DNA from 2 places in the Mycolicibacterium doricum genome. Region 1 is predicted to be linked to the other one. Evidence: predicted binding sites of a transcription regulator. Region 1 holds the regulator's gene; the other holds the start of a gene.

Region 1 (5,737 bases):
GAACACGTCCGCGCCACCCGCGACGTGTCCGTGGTGCGGTTGAAACTGGACCAGCCGCTCGCCTACCACCCGGGCCAGTACGTCACCGTCCAGGTGCCCCAGTGGCCGCGGCGCTGGCGGTACCTGAGCCCGGCGATCCCCGCAGATCCGGACGGGTACGTCGAGTTCCACATCCGATCGGTGCCCGGCGGCATGGTGAGCACCGCGATCGTCAACGAGACCCGCGTCGGCGACCGATGGCGGATATCCAATCCGCACGGCGGACTGGCCGTCGACCGCGACGGCGGCGACGTTCTGATGGTGGCCGGCAGCACCGGCCTGGCGCCGTTGCGGACGCTGATCATGGACATGACCCGATTCGGGGCCAACCCGCGTGTCCACCTGTTCTTCGGGGGACGGTTCCCGTGCGATCTGTACGACCTCCTGACGCTGTGGCAGATCGCCTCGACCAACCCGTGGCTGTCGGTGACGCCGGTGTCGGAGTACAGCAGCGACCCACCGTGGGCGGCCGAGTATCCCGATCCGTCACCGCCGCGGGGGCTGCACGTCCGCCAGACCGGTCGGTTGGACGAGGTGGTCACCCGGTACGGCAACTGGGGCGACCGGCAGATCCTGATCTGTGGCGGGGTGGCGATGACCGCGGCCACCAAGGCCGCACTCACCGCCAAAGGTGCTCCCCAGGAACGCATCCAGCACGACCCGCTCACCACCTGAGCGGGCGTGCCACACTGGCGCCATGGCCGAACCCCAACCTGTCACTCTGCGCGACCCGTCGTCGTCGATGACGGCGACGTATGTGCCGTCCGCGGGGATGATCTGCACGTCGCTAGCCGATGACGGGGTCGAGTTCCTCGGCCAGCGCCGCGGCGTGCAGGCCTACATCACCAGCGGTAAGACGATGGGCATCCCGATCCTCTACCCGTGGGCGAACCGGCTGAGCGCCGCGAAGTACGCCATCGACGGTGGCGTGGTGACGCTGACCCCCGGTGTCGCCGGCGTGCGCACCGACGAGCACGGCGTGCCGATTCACGGGGTGCTGGGTGCGTATCCGGGGTGGCGGGTCACCGAGCAGTCCGCCAACACATTGGTGGCCGAGGTGAACTGGTCCGACAAACCGCGGCTGTTGGCGACGTTCCCGTTCCCGCATATCCTCACCATGGCGGTGACGCTGGCCGAGCGCACGCTGACTGTGGAGACCACGGTGACGCCGTCGGCCGCGGCTCCGGTTCCGCTCTGCTACGGCTATCACCCGTATCTCCAGATCCCGGGCGTCCCGCGGGCGCAGTGGCAGCTGCAGAGCCCACCGATGCGCCACCTCCCCGTCGACACATGGGGTCTGCCGACGGGGGCCACCGAGGAGTGGGCGGGCGGCAACATCACACTCGGCGACACCGAACTCGACCACGGGTTCGACGAGGTCGAGGAGGGCTCGGTGTTCACCCTCACCGATGGTGACCGGCGAGTGGAGTTGACGTTCGAAAAAGGTTACCGGGCAGCGCAACTCTTCGCGCCGCCGACCGACGAGCTCGTCGCCGTCGAACCGATGGCCGCGCCCACCGACGCGCTGCGCCGCGACAACCACCGGGTCGCGGCGGCTGGTGCACCCGATACCAGTCGGTTCTCCATCAGGGTCGGCTAGCGGCTGCGGCCCCGCCGCGGCTGCCAGACGACCAGCGCGGTGCTCTTCACCGGGACCGCGAGGTCGCGGCGCTGGCTGCTCCGCAAGTCCTCGACCTCACGGACCAGCTCCTTGACACGGGACTGCAACGCCTCCACCTGATTGGTCAGCTCGATGATGCGCTTGATCCCCGCCAGGTTGACGCCTTCGTCCTGTGACAGCCGTTGCACCTCGCGCAGCAGGTCGACGTCGCGCTCGGAGTACCGTCGGCCACCACCGGAACTGCGTTGTGGGCTGACCAGGCCGAGCCGGTCGTAGGTGCGCAGAGTCTGCGCATGCATACCGGCCAACTCGGCGGCCACCGAGATCAGGAAGGTCCGGGCTTCCTCGTTTCGTTCGGCCGCCATGATCAGTGCCCCCGGTTCTTCGCGCAAGCGCTCATCACGCCCCCGCCCAGCCGGCCCGCGGATCGAATCCGCTCGCGCGCTCAGCCTTGGCGTAGGCCTCGAGCGCCTCGGCGGCCTCGCCCTCGAGGTTGGGCGGAACCGCCACCTTCACGGTGACCAGCAGATCGCCGTGTCCGCCACCACGTTTGGGCACACCTCGCCCGCGCACCCGCAGGATGCGACCGTCCGAGGTGCCCTTGGGCACCCGCACACCCACCTTGCCTTCCAGCGTCGGGACGGAAAGTGTTGTGCCAAGCGCTAGCTCGTGGAAGCTGACCGGCACCGACACGGTGAGGTCGTCACCGTCGCGGCCGAACACTTTGTCGGGGCGCACGTGCACGGTCACGTACAGGTCGCCCGAGGGCGCCCCGCGTAATCCCGCCTCACCCTGACCGGCCAACCTAATCCGCTGACCGTCCTCCACACCAGGGGGGATCCGCACGTTGATGGTGCGGGTCCTGGTGGTCACGCCGGTGCCTCTGCACTCGGCACAGGGGTGTTCGATGATCGAGCCGCTGCCCTTGCATTCGGTGCACGGTTCGGAGAATCCGAACGCGCCCTGGTTGCGGTTGACGACTCCGGCGCCGTTGCAGTTCGGACACACCTTGGGGCTGGTGCCCGGACGTGCCCCGCTGCCATGGCAATTAGTGCACGGTGCGGGGCTGGTCAGCCGCAACGGCATCGCCACACCCTTGGTGGCCTCCAGGAACGACAGCTCAGTCTGGGTCTCGAGGTCGTTGCCGCGACGCGGCCGGCTGGGCCGCGGCGAGGCACCCCGCCCGAACAGTCCGCCGAACAGGTCGCCGATGTTGGCGCCGCCGGTCTGCCCGGCGGCGTCGAACAGATCGTTGAGGTTGAACTCGGCGCCCTCGGAACCGTAAGCGCCGCCGCCACCGAAACCGCCGCCGAATCCCCCACCGCCGCCGTTGAAGCGGCCACGGCCGAAACCGCCGCCGGCGAACAGCCGGCGGGTCTCGTCGTACTCCTTGCGCTTCGCCGGGTCCGACAGCACGCTGTGCGCCTCGGACACGGCCTTGAACCGCTCGGCGGCCGTGGGGTCCGGGTTGGTGTCGGGGTGGAGATCGCGGGCCAGCTTCCGGTAGGCCTTCTTGATCTCGTCCGCGTTGGCGTCAGAGGAGACGCCGAGCTCGGAGTAGAAGTCCTTCTCGACCCACTCGCGTTGGGCCATGCCGCGTCACCTCCTCACCTTTCTCTGGGTTTCTAGTTGTCTGATTCTGCGGCCTGGTGCGCCGCGGCGCTGGTGTTATCGGCCGTGTCGGCGGGTCCGGATCCTGGCGGCACGGTGTCCACGACGCCGACGAGTGCGTGGCGCACCACCTGTTCACCGACCTTGTAGCCACGGCGCATCACGGTGCCCACCACGGGGTGGGTGCCCTCGCCCTCGTGCTGGACGGCCTCGTGCAGTGCGGGGTCGAACTCGTCCCCCTCCGCGCCGAACGGCGTCAACCCGAGGTTCTCCAGTGCACCGGCCAGCTTGTCGGCTACCGACTTCAGTGGGCCGGACTCCAGGTCACCGTGGCTGCGGGCGCGGTCGAGGTCGTCGAGCACCCCCAGCAACTGGCTGACCACCGAGACTTTCGCGCGGTCGGCGATCATCTGCTGGTCGCGCAGCATGCGCTTGCGGTAGTTGTCGTACTCCGCCTTCACCCGCTGCAACGTGCTCTTGAGCTCGGCTACCTCATCGGTGTCCCCGCCCTCCGTGGGGCCGGCGGCCTGTCGGGCCGCCGGCGCGGCGTCCGGCGCCGGCCCACTGTGGCTGGACGTCGCCGCCTGAGCGGCTCCGGGGGCCGGGCCGGACGGATCGCGAACCTCACCGGTCACGGGATCGATGCGCCGTTTGTCGGTGACGGTCACCGGCTCGTGCGGATCGGTGTTGCTCACTTGTTCTCCCGGTCATCGTCGACGACCTCGGCATCCACGACGTCGTCATCGCTGCTGCTGGAGGCGCCGGCGGCGCCGGCGCTTGCGGCCTGTTCGGCCTGGGTGGCCTCGTAGATGGCCTGGCCGAGCCCCTGGCTCTCGGTGCCCAGCTTCTCCATCGCCGCCTTGATCGCGCCGATGTCGGTGCCGGCCAGCGCCGTCTTGGCCTCGGAGATCGCGCCGTCGACCTTGGTCAGCACATCCTCGGGGACCTTGCTGCCGCCCTCGGCTTCGCGCTGCTCGGAGACGAACTTCTCCGTCTGGTAGACCAGGGTCTCGGCCTGGTTGCGGACGTCGGCTTCCTCGCGCCGCTTGCGGTCCTCGTCGGCGTGCGCCTCGGCGTCCTTGATCATCCGGTCGATCTCTTCCTTGGACAGGCCGGAGCCTTCCTGGATACGGATCGTGTTCTCCTTGCCGGTGCCCTTGTCCTTGGCGGTGACGTGGACGATGCCGTTGGCGTCGATGTCGAAGGTCACCTCGATCTGGGGCACACCGCGCGGAGCCGGCGGGATACCGGTCAGCTCGAAGCTGCCGAGCAGCTTGTTGTGCGCGGCGATCTCGCGCTCGCCCTGGAACACCTGAATCTGCACCGACGGCTGGTTGTCGTCGGCGGTGGTGAACGTCTCCGACCGCTTCGTCGGGATCGTGGTGTTGCGCTCGATCAGCTTGGTCATCACGCCGCCCTTGGTCTCGATGCCGAGCGACAGCGGGGTGACGTCGAGCAGGAGGACGTCCTTCACCTCACCCTTGAGCACACCGGCCTGCAGGGCGGCGCCGACGGCGACGACCTCGTCCGGGTTGACGCCCTTATTGGGCTCCTTGCCGCCGGTCATCTCCTTGACCAGGTCGGACACCGCGGGCATACGGGTGGAGCCACCGACCAGCACGACGTGGTCGATGTCGGCGACCGAGATGCCGGCGTCCTTGATCACCTGCTGGAACGGCTTGCGGGTGCGGTCCAGCAGATCCTGGGTGATGCGCTGGAATTCGGCGCGGGTCAGCTGCTCGTCGAGGAACAGCGGGTTCTTGTCCGCGTCGACGGTGATGTAGGGCAGGTTGATCGAGGTGCTCTGGCTCGAACTCAGCTCGATCTTGGCCTTCTCGGCGGCCTCACGCAGCCGCTGCATGGCCATCTTGTCCTTGGTCAGGTCGATGCCGCTGGTGCCCTTGAACTTCTCGACCAGCCAGTCGACGATCCGCTGGTCCCAGTCGTCGCCACCGAGGTGGTTGTCACCGGAGGTGGCCCGCACCTCGACGACGCCCTCGCCGATCTCGAGCAGCGAGACGTCGAAGGTGCCGCCACCGAGGTCGAAGACCAGGATGGTCTGTTCCTTCTCACCCTTGTCGAGGCCGTAGGCCAGCGCCGCCGCCGTCGGTTCGTTGACGATGCGTAGCACGTTGAGGCCGGCGATCTGGCCGGCTTCCTTGGTGGCCTGTCGCTGGGCGTCGTTGAAGTAGGCGGGCACCGTGATGACCGCGTCGGTGATGTCCTCGCCGAGGTAGCTCTCCGCGTCGCGCTTCAGCTTCATGAGCGTGCGCGCGCTGATCTCCTGGGCGGTGTACTTCTTGCCGTCGATCTCGGTGCTCCAGTCAGTGCCCATGTGCCGCTTGACCGAACGAATGGTCCGGTCGACGTTGGTCACCGCCTGGTTCTTGGCGGGCTGTCCGACCAGCACCTCACCGTTGCGCGCGAACGCGACGACGGACGGCGTCGTTCGCGAGCCCTCGGAGT
Region 2 (5,737 bases), 1.8 Mb from region 1:
GCTCTTCGAGCAGGCGATACACCGCCGGCACGTCCCAGGAGGCGTGCCGCAATTCCATCGCGACGGGAATCCAGTCCGGCATGACCGTCAGGAAGTGCGCCAACAGTGCGTCGTCGCGCTCGATGGCGGGATGCAGTTGTACCAGCAGGGCTTCGCGCCGGTCACCGAGCGCGGTCCAGCACCGTTCGAAGCGGTCCACCCACGGCTCCGGGTTCGTCAGCCTGCGGAAATGGGTGAGACCGCGGTGAGCCTTGACGGACATGGTGAACCCTTCGGGCAGCCGCTGTCGCCAGCCTTCGAAGGTCGCGTCGCGCGGCCACCGGTAGAAGCTCGCGTTGAGCTCGACGGTGTCGAACTCCGCGACGTACAGGCTGAGCCGTCTGGCCACCGGTGTGCGCTGCGGGTACAGCACGTCGGTCCAGTGGTCGTAAGACCATCCGGAGGTGCCGATGCGGATCATTGCCTGACCGGTTCGAAGAGCTCGTCGAAGTAGGGTCGCGGCCACGTCCAGGTGTCCCGCGAATCCTGCGGGCGCCGGGTGATCTTCTGTGATGCGCCCATGGCGGTGTCGTTACCCGCGTGCGGCGGCGGTCAATCGGCTACTTGACTTCCAGCACGAATTTCACAGCTCACCCGTACCGGATTCGTCGAATTTGCACTCAGGGTCGTGGCGGCCGAGCGATCACGACCCTGAGTGCAAACCGACTGTCGCCGCTATGCCGCCCGGCTGGCCTCCGCGGCCGATACGATCGCCTGGGCGACGATGTCGGCGACGTCGGTCATCGGTCGAACGTCGAGCGCCGCGAGCACTTCGGCGGGCACGTCGTCGAGATCCGGCTCGTTGCGCTGCGGGATGAACACGGTCGAGAGCCCGGCACGCTGGGCGGCCAACAGCTTCTGCTTGACCCCGCCGATCGGCAGCACGCGGCCGTTGAGCGTCACCTCGCCGGTCATCCCGACATCGGACCGGACCTGCCGTCCGGTCGCCATCGACACCAGCGCGGTCACCATCGTGACGCCGGCCGACGGACCGTCCTTGGGAACGGCGCCCGCCGGCACGTGGACGTGGATACGGCGGTCCAGCGCCTTCGGATCGACGCCGAGCGCCTCGGCGTGGGCCCGCACGTAAGACAGCGCGATCTGCGCGGACTCCTTCATGACGTCACCCAGCTGACCGGTCAACTGCAGACCGGCCTCACCGTCCGTCGAACCCGCCTCGATGTAGAGCACATCGCCGCCCAGTCCGGTCACCGCGAGACCGGTCGCGACGCCGGGCACCGCGGTACGCTCGGCCGATTCCGGCATGAAGCGGGGCCGCCCCAGGTACTGCACGAGATCGGGCTCGTCGATCGTGATCGGCTCGTCGCTGGAGGTGAGCTTCGTGGTCGCCTTGCGCATCGCCTTGGCGAGCAGCCGCTCGAACTGCCGCACGCCCGGTTCCCGGGTGTAGTCGGCGGCGATCTTGCGCAGCGCCGCGTCGGTCACCGTCACCTCATCCTCGGTCAGCGCCGCGCGTTCCCGCTGCCGCGGCAGCAGGAAGTCGCGCGCGATGGCCACCTTGTCGTCGGAGGTATAGCCGTCGATCTGCACCAGCTCCATGCGGTCCAGCAGGGCCTGCGGGATGTTCTCGATCACGTTGGCGGTCGCCAGGAACACCACGTCGGACAAGTCGAGGTCCAGATCGAGGTAGTGGTCGCGGAACGTGTGGTTCTGTGCCGGGTCGAGCACCTCGAGCAGCGCCGCGGCCGGGTCGCCGCGGTAGTCGGAGCCGACCTTGTCGATCTCGTCCAGCAACACAACCGGATTCATCGAACCGGCTTCGCCGACGGCGCGCACGATTCGGCCGGGTAGGGCGCCGACGTACGTCCGCCGGTGACCGCGGATCTCGGCCTCGTCACGCACGCCGCCGAGGGCGACCCGCACGAACTCACGGCCCAACGCCCGCGCGACCGATTCGCCGAGCGAGGTCTTGCCGACACCGGGGGGACCGACCAGCACCATCACCGCACCGGACCCGCGGCCACCGACCACCTGCAGTCCGCGCTGGGCGCGCCGCGCCCGCACGGCCAGGTACTCGACGATGCGATCCTTGACGTCCTCGAGCCCGTGATGATCAGCGTCCAGGATCTCCCGAGCGGCCTTCAGATCGGTCGAGTCCTCGGTCCGGACGTTCCACGGCAGGTCCAGCACCGTGTCGAGCCAGGTGCGGATCCAGCCGCCCTCCGGGCTCTGGTCGTTTGTGCGTTCCAGCTTACCGACCTCGCGCAGGGCGGCCTCGCGGACCTTCTCTGGTAGATCGGCTGCCTCGACACGGGCCCGGTAGTCGGCTCCTTCTCCCGCCCCGTCGGGACCCAACTCGCCCAGTTCCTTGCGGATCGCGGCGAGCTGTTGACGCAGCAGGAACTCCTTTTGCTGCTTCTCCATCCCGGTCCGGACATCCTCGGCGATCTTGTCGTTGACCTCGACCTCGGCCAGATGATCACCCGTCCAGTCGATCAGCAGGCGCAGCCGTTCTGCCACATCGGGAGTCTCCAGCAGTCGACGCTTCTGGACCTGAGTCAGATACGGTGCGTAGCCGGCGGTGTCGGCAAGCGCCGACGGGTCGGTGAGCTCGTTGACGAAGTCGATGATCTGCCAGGCCTCGCGGCGCTGCAGCATCGCCAGCAGGAGCTTCTTGTATTCGGTCGCCAGTTCGCGGGTCTCGTCGGTGATCTCGGGATCGGTCACCTCCTCGACCGAGACCCACAGTGCCGAGCCCGGTCCGCTGGCGCCTGCGCCAATGTGCGCACGGCTCTTCCCGCGGACGACCGCGGCGGTTCCGCTGCCGCCGGGAATGCGGCCGACCTGCACGATCGTCGCGAGAACGCCGTAGGTGGGGTAGCGGTCACCCAGCCTGGGCGCAATGAGCAGCTCACCGGATTCGGTGGCGCGAGCCGCATCTACGGCGGCACGGGCGGCCTCGTCCAGTTCGATCGGCACGACCATGCCGGGCAGCACGATCGCCTCGTTGTTGAAAAGGACGGGCACAACACCCGATGTGTCGTTGGCTTGAGCCATGTGATCCTCCAAAGTTCAGTCAGATCGACTCAACCCTGTCAGGGAAGTGTTTGTTCCCGAGCCCGACCCGGGGGCGGTAGCGCCAGCGCCCGGGTCCACCCGTTGCTTCCCGTCGATATGTGTGACGCAGTGCCGACATCGGCCATTGCGTCACTCCAAGGCGGGTGTCGGCTGCTCGGTGGCCTTTGCCGAATAACCGGAAGGGCAGGGAGCCTGCCGTAGGGACGCGGCAGGCTCCCTGGTTCGGGGGGTCAGGCCCTCGGTTCAGACGGCGCCCTGTGCGCCCAGCACCCGCTGGATGTCCGGCTTCATCTGCTGCAGCTGCTGACCCCAGTAGCCCCAGGCATGTGTGCCATTCGACGGGAAGTTGAAGACCCCGTTGGTCCCGCCCGCGGCGATGTAGTTGTCACGGAAGGTGACATTCGTCCGCAATGTGAAGCCCTCGAGGAACTGGGCTGCCATGAGGTTGCCACCGGAGGTGCCGGCATCGAGCTCCGACGGTGTGCCGGTGCCGCAGTAGATCCATACCCGGGTGTTGTTGGCGACGAGCTGGTTGATGTTGACCATCGGGTCGTTACGCCGCCACGCCGGATCACTGGCCGGGCCCCACATGCTCTCGGCGTTGTACCTGCCGGAATCCTGCATCGCCAGCCCGATCAGCATCGGCCACCAGCCCTCGGAGGGGTTGAGGAAACCCGACAGCGACGCCGCGTAGATGAACTTCTGCGGGTAGTAGATCGAGTATGTGAGCGCCGTGCTTCCGGCCATCGAGATACCGACGACGGCATTGCCGTTGGGCGAAACGCCGCGGTTGGCCTCCAGCCACGCGGGCAGTTCCTGGGTCAGGAACGTCTCCCACTTGTAGGTGTAGTCCTGGCCGTTGCCGCGCGACGGCTGATACCAGTCGGTGTAAAAGCTGGACTGGCCGCCGACGGGCATGACCACCGACAGCCCCGACTCGTGGTACCACTCGAACGCCGGGGTGTTGATGTCCCAGCCGTTGTAGTCGTCCTGCGCCCGCAGACCGTCGAGCAGATACACCGCATGCGGGCCGCCGCCCTGGAACTGGATGCGGATGTTGCGGTTCATGGATTGGGAGAACACGTCGAGGTACTCGACCGGCAGACCCGGCCTCGAGAACGCACCTGCGCTCGCCGACCCCCCGGCGAAGCCGATCAGACCCGGAAGCGTGATCGCGGCGACCGTAACCACCGCCATCCGCCTCCATGTCCGCCTCGCTGTATCGCGGAACTTTCCGACGAATTTCATAACGGCAACCCACCCACCTTTCTTCCATCCCACAAGCAGTGCCGCGCTTATCGAGACTCATGAAACAACGGCCACACCTGTCACAGCCGTACCAACACGATGGCGCGTGATCGCGGTTGGCTAACGATTGCGACTCAGCCCGTTACGAAGGTCCGCATGGCCTCCGCGTGATGTGGGAGTGGGACGGGTATCACCCGATGGTGACATCGAAGTGCGCTGACCCCCACGGGCTGCACCGTTCGTGGACGCCCAGAACCCCCTGTACGTCAACGTGATCAGCGAACTGCGCGCCGGACACAAACGTACACACTGGATTTGGTTCATCTTCCCGCAGCTGCGGGGACTCGGCCGCAGCCCCACCGCGCAGCACTACGGCATCGCCTCGCGCGAGGAGGCCGTCGCCTATCTCGAGCACAAGGTACTGGGGCCCCGGCTGCGGGAGTGCACGCGACTGGTGCTGGCCATCGAGGGCCGGTCAGCCGGTGAGGTATTCGGGTCGCCCGACGATCTGAAGCTGCGATCGTCGATGACGCTGTTCGCCCGGTGCACCGACGACAACGCCGATTTCCTCGGCGTGCTTGAGAAGTTCTACGGCGGTGAGCCGGATCCGGCGACGGTCCAGCGGCTGTCGTGAATGCTCAGGCGGTTGCGACGACGACCCAGCCGTGCGGCGGAACGGTCAGCCGGTCGACCTCCTCCGCAGGCGGTGCCCCGGAGCCGGCGACCACCCGGCCGCGAGGTAGCGTGGTGTCGCCCAGGGATACCCTCAGCGGTGCGTCGTCGACGTTGAGCGCGACCACCAGCGCGTCGTCGCCGTTGCGGGTCTCGTAGACGTACTGGCTGTTGGTCAACTCCACCGCCGACGTCATCGCACGGTGGAGCCACGGATGGCGGCGGCGCAGCCCGATCAGGTACTTGTTCAGCCGGAAGATGTCGGTGTCTTCACCTGGGGGAAAGGTGAACTCGGGACGCACGGCGTCGTCGCCGCCGCGACGGTTCTCCTTGACTCCGCGGTATCCCAGCTCGTCGCCGGCGTAGACGCTCGGCACCCCGCCGATCGTGAACAACAGCACCAGCGCGTGTTCCAGGTGGCGGGGATCGGTCATCTGGCTGGCGATGCGGGTCACGTCGTGGTTGCCGACGAACGTCAACGGCACGAACGTCGCGAGGAACTCGGTGTGCCGCTGCAACGCGTGGTCGAGTTCGTGGAAGTTGCCGTCGTTGAGGCTGCTCCACACCGCTTTCCACAACTCGTACTGGGTGACGGAGTCGAATCCGGCGGCCACGCGGCCCGCATAGTCACCGTGGATCACCTCGCCGACAAACCACGCGTCGCGGTGCCGTTCACGCACTCGCGCAAGCACCTCTGACCAAAAGCGGTCCGGGACGGCGTAGGCGGCGTCCAGTCGCC

What was found. Region 1 encodes HspR, which represses chaperone genes until heat shock. Its sites were predicted from a motif close to ANNTGAGTNNNNNNNACTCANNT; they were not measured.
Region 2: a site for HspR is predicted at 3,070-3,092, ahead of lon (endopeptidase La). Genes of this name have one in related genera too.

The regions. Positions count from the first base shown of each region.
Region 1 covers NZ_AP022605.1:209,770-215,506, reverse strand. The annotation lists gene G6N07_RS00975 (FAD-binding oxidoreductase) at 1-714, shown strand, start outside; gene G6N07_RS00970 (aldose 1-epimerase) at 737-1,639, shown strand; gene G6N07_RS00965 (heat shock protein transcriptional repressor HspR) at 1,636-2,025, opposite strand; gene dnaJ (molecular chaperone DnaJ) at 2,060-3,253, opposite strand; gene grpE (nucleotide exchange factor GrpE) at 3,286-3,966, opposite strand; gene dnaK (molecular chaperone DnaK) at 3,963-5,737, opposite strand, start outside.
Region 2 covers NZ_AP022605.1:2,039,521-2,045,257, reverse strand. The annotation lists gene G6N07_RS10080 (DUF72 domain-containing protein) at 1-460, opposite strand, end outside; gene lon (endopeptidase La) at 715-3,057, opposite strand; gene G6N07_RS10070 (esterase family protein) at 3,322-4,326, opposite strand; gene G6N07_RS10065 (DUF1810 domain-containing protein) at 4,568-4,960, shown strand; gene G6N07_RS10060 (alpha-amylase family glycosyl hydrolase) at 4,965-5,737, opposite strand, start outside.